Regions from separate parts of the Methylobacterium sp. 88A genome, predicted to be linked through region 2. Evidence: riboswitches for the same ligand, from Rfam matches in the RefSeq annotation. Region 2 holds a riboswitch; the other holds the start of a gene.
The links. Region 2 has a riboswitch for cobalamin ahead of A3OM_RS0120405 (TonB-dependent receptor). Riboswitches for the same ligand answer to the same signal wherever they lie in the genome.

Region 1: another riboswitch for cobalamin. It lies ahead of A3OM_RS0106170 (TonB-dependent siderophore receptor); the one in region 2 lies ahead of A3OM_RS0120405 (TonB-dependent receptor).

The regions. Positions count from the first base shown of each region.
Region 1 covers NZ_AQVT01000001.1:1,290,710-1,294,872, reverse strand. Annotated here, with positions in the region: gene A3OM_RS0106180 (MarR family transcriptional regulator) at 1-447, opposite strand, end outside; one part of gene A3OM_RS25095 (IS5 family transposase) at 1,092-1,431, shown strand; one part of gene A3OM_RS25095 (IS5 family transposase) at 1,431-1,852, shown strand; cobalamin riboswitch at 2,046-2,256, shown strand; gene A3OM_RS0106170 (TonB-dependent siderophore receptor) at 2,439-4,163, shown strand, end outside.
Region 2 covers NZ_AQVT01000001.1:4,267,233-4,271,395, forward strand. Annotated here, with positions in the region: gene A3OM_RS0120405 (TonB-dependent receptor) at 1-2,013, opposite strand, end outside; cobalamin riboswitch at 2,314-2,512, opposite strand; gene A3OM_RS0120410 (TonB-dependent siderophore receptor) at 2,610-4,163, opposite strand, start outside.

The DNA.
Region 1 (4,163 bases), 3.0 Mb from region 2:
TGCCGCGGCCGAGGCCCCTGCGGCGAAATCCTGGACTGTCCGGAACACCCGTAGGCTCGCCTCCAGGTCGGCAGGACTCACGTCGGCGAACATAGCCGCGCGCAAGCCGGCCAGTTCGACCTCTATCTCGGCGACGACCATCTTCGCCTCCGAGGTGAGGCTGAGCACCTTCGCTCGCCGGTCGCTCGGATCCTCGGTTCGCACAACCAGCCCGGCCTTCTCAAGTTGGTCGAGCAGGCGCACCAGCGACGGCCCCTCGATGCCGACCGCCTCAGCCAAGGCGTTCTGGCGCGGTGCGTCCCCCATCCGCGCGATCATGACCAGCGGAAGTGCCTTCGCCTCCGAGATCCCGTGCCTTTCCGTGACCGTGTTGGCCACGCGACGCCATTGGCGTCCCGTCAATATCAAGGTGTGGGAGTAGGCTTGGCTAAGGTCGCTCAGGTCCATCTCGTCGCCTCGTGGCAACCTGGTAGGAACGATCCACCGAATTGCGTATCTATAAATAGGAAGCTATTTATTAGCGGGTGAATTTCAAGGTGGATGCGGTCTCGTCCTCCGTTGCGCGTATAGGGCTCTTGATCGGAAGTGAGGTTCGTAACCTTCGGTATCTCCTTCCCTACCTGGGTGATCCGGATCTGGAAGGTCTCAATTTGATCGGTCGGCCGGGTCGCTGGAGTCTACATTCTTTCGAGCGGAGCCGAGTGTGACTTCGATCCGGTCACGCGGGACGATATGCCGGTTTTCGTTTATTCACGGCTCGCCGAAATGCAGATCGAGATAGCCGTTGGCGAGTTGCGTCGGATGTCGGTTGGGCAAGCAGACCGAGGCAATAGAACGATCTAAGTCTGCCTGGGAGCATTCATCAGAAAGGCTTCTTTGGCGTAGTTGGGTCGACATCTCCCCGTCCGCACTTCGACCACATTGGGTGGAATGCGGTCCGACTGCTTTCGACCAGAAGACGTCCATAAGCGCTTATCGTGGAGGCCATCGAGCATCGGCCGATTGCGCCACTAGGGCGTGGTGACGATTTAAGGATTTGGGATTCCCAGCAGGGCTGAATTCGGATTCAACGCTGATTTTGGAGATCGGCGATGGATTGCGACGCACTTCGGGACGACCAATGGGAGCGGATCAAGGATTTTGTGCCCGGCGGGACCAGAGGCAAGCGTGGTCCCCGCACGGACAATCGGCGGTTTCTCGATGCGCTTCTCTGGATGGCGCGTTCGGGCGGGCGCTGGCGCGACCTGCCTGAGCGCCTGGGCGATTATCGCTCGGTGAAGCGGCGTTACTATCGCTGGATCGAGATGGGGGTCCTCGACGCGATGCTGTCGGTGCTGGCGCGGGATGCCGACCTCGAATGGCTGATGATCGACTCGACCATCGTGCGGGCTCATCAGCATGCGGCCGGAGCCCGCAGGGAAAAAGGGGGGCGGATGCCCAGGGCCTGGGTCGGTCTCGAGGCGGACTGAGCACCAAGATCCACGCGGCAACGGAAGCGCTCGGCCTACCGGTCCGCCTGATTGGCTCTCCCGGACAGAACAACGACATCACAGTCGCCCATGACCTCGTCGAAGGCTTCGACGCCAAGGCGACCATTGCCGACAAAGGATACGACGCCGATCACTTTTGCGACGGTCTCGCCGAGACCGGAACGGAGATCGTCATTCCGCCCAAGCGAAACCGCAAGATCCAGCGCTCCTACGATGTCGAACTCTACAAAGAGCGCAACCGCATCGAACGCTTCTTCGCCAGACTCAAACAGTACCGACGCGTCGCCACACGATACGACAAACTTCTCGCCAATTTCATGGGCTTCGTCAAAATCGCTGCCATCGCCATATGGCTCAAATAGTTAAATCGTCACCACGCCTTAGGCGCAGGCTGCATAACCTTTCACCCCCGATGGATCAGAGCCTCCGCACCTGAAAAGAGCGGACTGTCCCAATCCATCTGGCGACGGACAACGGTCCGGGACCAGACTGATGCAATGTTACAATGTTGCGAGAAAATGACGCCCCCTCGATTGACTATGCGGCGGCGCCCGGCGAATGTCTGACCGTCAAGGTTCCTGCGGGTCGTCGGCTCGCGGGCTAAGAGGGAATTCGGGGTGCTCGCAGGAGCGCTTCCGAAGCTGCCCCCGCAACTGTTAGCGGTGAGCCCTCACCGTCCATGGTCACTGGTGCGACGCACTGGGAAGGCCGAGGCGAGGGCGACGACCCGCGAGCCAGGAGACCTGCCTTGCACAACGATACGTCTCTCGGGCGGGGTGTCCCGGCGGAGCGCATGAGCGGGCTTGGCTACTGACGCAGCCGGTCCCGCGAGGGCACCCGCTCGGCCGTCGCTCGACAACCTTGAGCGCACCGGTGCCCCTTCGTCCCAACCTGGCGACCTCGAAGGTTGCGATCCTGACCCTGCCCGTTCCGGCCAAGCGTCGTCGGATGTCGAGGCGTCGAGGATCGCACTACGCGCTTGCCGCAATCCTTTCGGCGGGCGCGCCTGCACTGGAGGCCCGGGCGCAGGAGGCCGTCACGCTGGAGGAACTCTCCGTGGAGGCTACTGGCGGGAGCGCTCCAGTGGTCGCTGGTGCTGGCCCCTCCCCGGGGATAGGCCTGATCGGTCCGACCCCGGGCTACCGGGCCGACCGGGCGGTGAGCAGCACGAAGACCGACACGCCCCAGCGCGACGTGCCCCAGATCGTCACCGTTGCGCCGCGCGAGGTCATCACAGATCTCGCCGCCACCCGCGTCGACCGGGTCTTCAACTATACGCCCGGCGTCGCCCAGCAGAACAATTTTGGCGGCCTGACGGTGTTCAGCTACGCCATCCGTGGCACGACTACCTCGGAACTCTACCGTAACGGCTTCCCGATCAACCGAGGCTCGCCGCCGCCGCCCGACACCCAGAACGTCGAGCGCATCGAGGTGCTCAAGGGCCCCGGTGGCGGCCTGTTTGGGCGCAGTGACCCAGGTGGCCTCGTCAACTTCGTCACCAAACAGCCGACCGCTGAGCGCTTCGTCGAGATGGGCGGTCTCTGGGGTTCTTTCGAGCAGTTCCGCGACACGGTCGATGCCGGTGGCGCGCTCAACGAGGACGGCACGCTGCTCTACCGATTTAACTTTGCGGGCGGACGCCAGAACAGCTTTCGCGATTTTGTCGACAGCGACCGGCTCCTCGTCGCTCCCGTCGTGAGCTGGCAGGTCACGCCGGACACGAAAATCACCGTCGAGACCGAGTTCCTGCGCAATCGCGTCGTGGTCGACCGGGGTGTGATTGCGATCAACCGCCAACTCGGCTTCCTGCCGATTTCCCGCTTCCTCGGCGAGCCGGGGCAGAGCACGTATCAGAGCTCGGACACGATGCAGGTGCGGGTCGAGCATCGCTTCAACGCCGATTGGCAGATGCGCCTCGCCACCCACTTCAACACCGGCTCGCTGGTCGGGGAATCGGCGGAGGTCCGTGGCCTCGCCGCCGACAATCGCACCGTCCTGCGCGACCGGAACTTCCGCGATTACCGCTGGGATACCGCCATCGGTCAGGCCGAGGTGGTGGGGCGCTTCGCCACCGGTGATCTCGGTCATACCCTGCTTCTCGGCTTCGAGCGGGAGAGCACGGATAGCCGCGTGGTCTATGATCGCTCGAACTTCCGCCAGAGCCCCTACAGCCTCGACATTTACGATCCCCGCTACGGCCAGGCCCTGCCGCCGCTCACGATCCGGCGCAACAACTTGGAACGAGTCACCAACACCGCCCTCTATGTCCAGGACCAGATCGCGCTCAGCCCCGAGTGGAAGGCGCTCCTCGGGGCCCGGTTCGATTTCTTCGAGCAATCTTTTCGCGAGCGAACGAACTCGACCCAGTCAGAGCAATCGCGGGTGGCGGCCACGCCGCGTGCCGGGCTCGTCTACCAGCCCCTGCCTGAGCTTTCGCTCTACACCAATGTCGGCACCAGCTTCCGGCCCAATATCGGCCCCGACGCCTTCGCGGTGGCCCGCGCGGAGCCGTTCGAGCCCGAGACTGGCATCGGCTACGAGGTGGGTGCCAAGCTCGATCTGTTCGGAGGCGCCCTCGGCCTGACGGCGGCGGCCTTCCGCATCGAGCGGCAGAACGTGCTGACGGCCGACCCCAACAACAGCGGCTTCTCGCTGGCGGCGGGCGGCGTGCGC
Region 2 (4,163 bases):
CCGCGGCGCGGTGTTGGAGAAGTCGCTGAAGACCCGGCCGACATTCTGGAGCCCGATCCTGGCCTCCCAGTCACGGGCGAAGGCCCAATTGAGCCAGACATTGGCGACGCGCTCGGGCACGTCGATGGGCTGGTTACCCGCATAGGACACCGCCCCCTCCCGGAACTCGTCGTATTGCGCGTGGAGCAGAGCGAGGTTGGCGTCGATGCGCCAGCCATCGGGCAGGCGCAGGGCGAGCGCCCCCTCCACCCCGTGCGAGGATTGCCGGCCGACCTGGGTCGAGACATTGGGCTGGCCCGGCACCGCCGAGATCAGCTTGTCCTTGACGATGCGATAGCCGGCGAGCGTCCATTCGAGGGCGCCGTTCAGCGCGAGGCCCTTGGCACCGACCTCGATCTGCTCGCCGGTGGAGAGGTCGAAATTGGCGTTCGATTGCGACAGGCTGATGAGGCTCCCCACCGGATCGGTAGCGGTGGCGTATTGCACGTAGAGGGCCGAATCCGGCGTCGGGTTGTAGACGAGGCCGAACCGGTAACTCAGGGCCTCGAACGAGCGCGCGAAGGTGTCGCCGGTCTGCAGGTTGCGCCGGTGCAGGGTCGGCGCGTCGAAACGCACGCCGGTGAGGAAGGAGAGTTGGTCGCTGAGGATCAGCCGGTTCTCGGCGAAGACCGAGGCCTGGTTGGTGCTGGTGGCATAGGCCGGGCTGGCGCGGCCATTGGCCGGGAACAAGCCCGGATCGTAATTGAACGGGTCGACGCTGGTGACGAGGACGCCGCCCGCGCTGGAGAAATTGTTGGTGTGGCGGAAATCCACGTGGTTCACGTCGAATCCGATGGCGAACTCGTTGCGGAAGCCGAACACGTTGCCCTTGAAGGCCGCGTCGAAGCGGTTCCCGACCTGCTCCTGTTGGTGGTAGATTTCGGTATAGCTGGACCGGTCGATGAGGCCCGTGCCGCGATTGAAGCTGTATTGCTCGACATCGAGCCAGTGGCGGCGGCTCTGCAGGCGGTAGGCGGTGTTGCGGATGGTGATGTCGGCGCTCGGCGTCCACTCGGTCTTGAGCTGGGTCCAGTTGTCGGACCAGACGATCTTCGCGCCGTCGACATTGTAGTTGTTGTTGCGCAGGGACTGGACGATCCGGCCATCGACCAGCGGCGTGCCCCAGTAGCGGGCGGGCTCCTGGTAGCCGAGATCGTGGCTGAGGGTGACGGCGAGATCGGGGTTCAGCTGGAACAGCAGCGCGCCCGAGACCGCGAGGTTGCGGAAATCCCCGTTCGGGCTGGTCCAGCCGCCGTCGCGGTTGCCGCTGACATTGAGGCGGTAGGCGACCGCATCGCCGATGGGACCGCCGAGATCGACGGCGAGGCGCGCGAGCCCATCCGACCCGGTTGCGGCGCGGGCGGCATGGATCGGCGTGAAGCTCGGCTTCTTCGAGACCACGTTGACCACGCCGCCAATGGCGCCGTCGCCGTAGAGCACGGAGGCCGGGCCGCGCAGCACCTCGATCCGCTCCACGTTCCAGGTATCGAATGGGAAGGTCACGGTACCGGCTCCCACGAACAGCCGCGTGCCGTCATAGAGTTGCTGGATCGAGTTCGGCCCGGCGAAGCCCCGGCTGGAGAAGGCGCCGTTGCCATTGCCGGGTGAGGCGATGGTGGTGATGCCGGTGGCGTTCTGCGTCACCGCCTCGACCACCGTGTTCTGGCCCCGGATACGGGCGGTCTCGCCGCTGATGACATCGATGCTGGCGGGCGTCTCCAGCGGCGTCAGGCCGAGCCGACTGGCGCTGCGGGAGGGGGTCGAGAGGTTGAGCCCGACCGGGTTGGCGCGGGTGAGGCCGACCCCGCTCCCCTCCACGGTGAGTTGGTCGAGGATGACGGCATTCTGGTTGACGGAATCCTGTGCCCGGACCTGACCGGCGAGCAGGGTCGAGCCGAGGAGCGACGCGAGGAGAGCGGTGGCGCGGGCCGGGGATGTCCGCCCGGGCGCGCGGTGGGTGACCTGTCTGGGCATGTTCGTTTTGGCAAACCGAAGTGATCGCTGGCCGAATGCCGCGCCCCCTCTGCTAAATCGTATGTTATAACGTTACAATACAGCGAACCGGGCAAAATGCCTGCGTGCGGGACCGGACGGTCTCGCCGAAGGCATCCTGAGGAGCGATTCTGTAACGGAAGGAACGGGAACGATCGGGCATCGCAGGCAGACGGCAGGCGCGGCTCAGCGCAGTGGCACGTCACCGCGAACGAAGCCGATGCATTCGCGACATGCGAACGCCCCGACACCCCACCAGGACACCCCGCCCGATGCGTTTCGCGTGTGACCACGACTGACGGCAGGTCTCCTGGCTCGCGGGTCGCTGCCCTCTCATCGTCTTCCCAGGTGATCACCCAGTGACGTGTTGATGAAGGACTCGCCGCTTACAGTTGCGGGGGCAGCCGCGGCATCGGACACAAGGTCCTCACCGCGTTCCCTTTTGATCCCCCGAAGAGGAACCGTCATGCTCAAGCTAGTCGAGGCCGGGAGACCGCGTCAACGACGTCACGGCAACAGCCCAAAAGAAAAGCCCCGGATCTTGCGATCCGGGGCCGATCTCATCGGATGCGCGTCGCCTACCAGCGGTAGGTGACGGAGCCCGTGATGCGGCGGCCGTCGCCGTAATTGCAGCCGACATATCCGCCGAGCTGGGCGCAGGTGCCAACATAAACTTTGTCGGCGAGGTTGTTGGCGGCCACCTGGAAGCGCCAGTTGTCGAAGGAATAGCGGATCGACGCATCCATCAGGAAGTAATCCGGCACGCGGATCGTGTTGGCCGTATCGCCGAAGGTGTCGCCGATGTAGCGGACACCGAAGCCGAAGCCGAGGCCGCGGAACAGGCCGGTCTGTACGGTGTAGTCGGCCCAGTTCGAGATCACGATGTTCGGAACCTGGATCGGCCGGTTTCCGGTCGCGTCGGGCAAGGGGAACGGCGGGATGTCCCTGGTCACCCGGGCGTTGAGGGCGGTGAGCGAACTGAGCAGGCGGAACCCTTCGGCGAGTTCAAGGGTCGCCTCGGCCTCGATGCCGTTCACCGTGATCTCGCCGGTCTGGTAATAGGCCTGCTGCAGTGGATCGGTCCCGTCGAAGGTCAGGGCGTTGGTCTTCTTGGTATTGAAGTAGGTCAGCAGGAAGGTGCTGTTCGATCCCGGAGGCTGGAACTTGATGCCGCCCTCGATGGTCTCGCCGATCTCGGGCTTGGCGGGGCCGATCGAATACGTATCCGGCACGGCCGGGACGAATTGGCTCCGAGTGCTCGACTGGATGTAGAACGGCAGCACGTTGAACGAGCGCGCGGCGGCGACGTAGGGCGTCAGGCCGTTGTCGAAGAGATACGACAGTCCGACGCGGCCGCTATAGGACTCCGCATTCTGGGTGACCCCGAAATTGGTCGGGATCGCGTTGGGGACGCCGAAACTGTTCAGCGTCGCACGCACGGCATCCAGGGCAGGGTTCTGCACGTCGGTCTTCGTCTTCACCCAATCGTAGCGGGCGTTGGCGCTGAACAGGAAGCCGTTGCCGAACTTCACCTGATCCTGGGCGTAGATACCGGTCTGCTCCTGCGACAGACGGCTCAGCAACGTTCTCTGGAGAGGTGCAACGCCAGAACCATAGCTCGGGTTGAGGACATCGATCGGGCCGACCAGCGGCGGGGCGATGCCGGTAAAGAGGAAGTTCGGATCGAAGAACGACTGGGTCGGGCCGCCCCTCTGGTCGCTTTTATTCTGGATGTTGCTGTAATCGATGCCGAGCAGGGCGGTGTTCTTGAACCAATCGAACACATGCTCGTGCTGGATCTGCGTGTCGACAGTGAAGACTCCGTAATCCTCGATCCAGGTCTGTGCGGACCGGGCGAGGTTCGAGGGCGAGGCATCGGCCAGCCCCGTCGGGTAGACGCTGTTGTAGTTCGTGCTGGCATGGGCGTAGCGCAGGTTCTGCCGCACCGTCCAGGCGTCATCGAACCGATGCGAGAACTCGTAGCCCGCCATCGCTCGCTCGGCCTTGAAGCGGCTGAAATCGGGCTCGCCGAGGAAGCGGTCGCGCAGGTTGGCCTTCAGCGGGTTCGACCCGTTGGTGTAGTATTGCGGGATCAGGCGGTACTTATCGCCCGCGATGTCCTTCTGGTAACT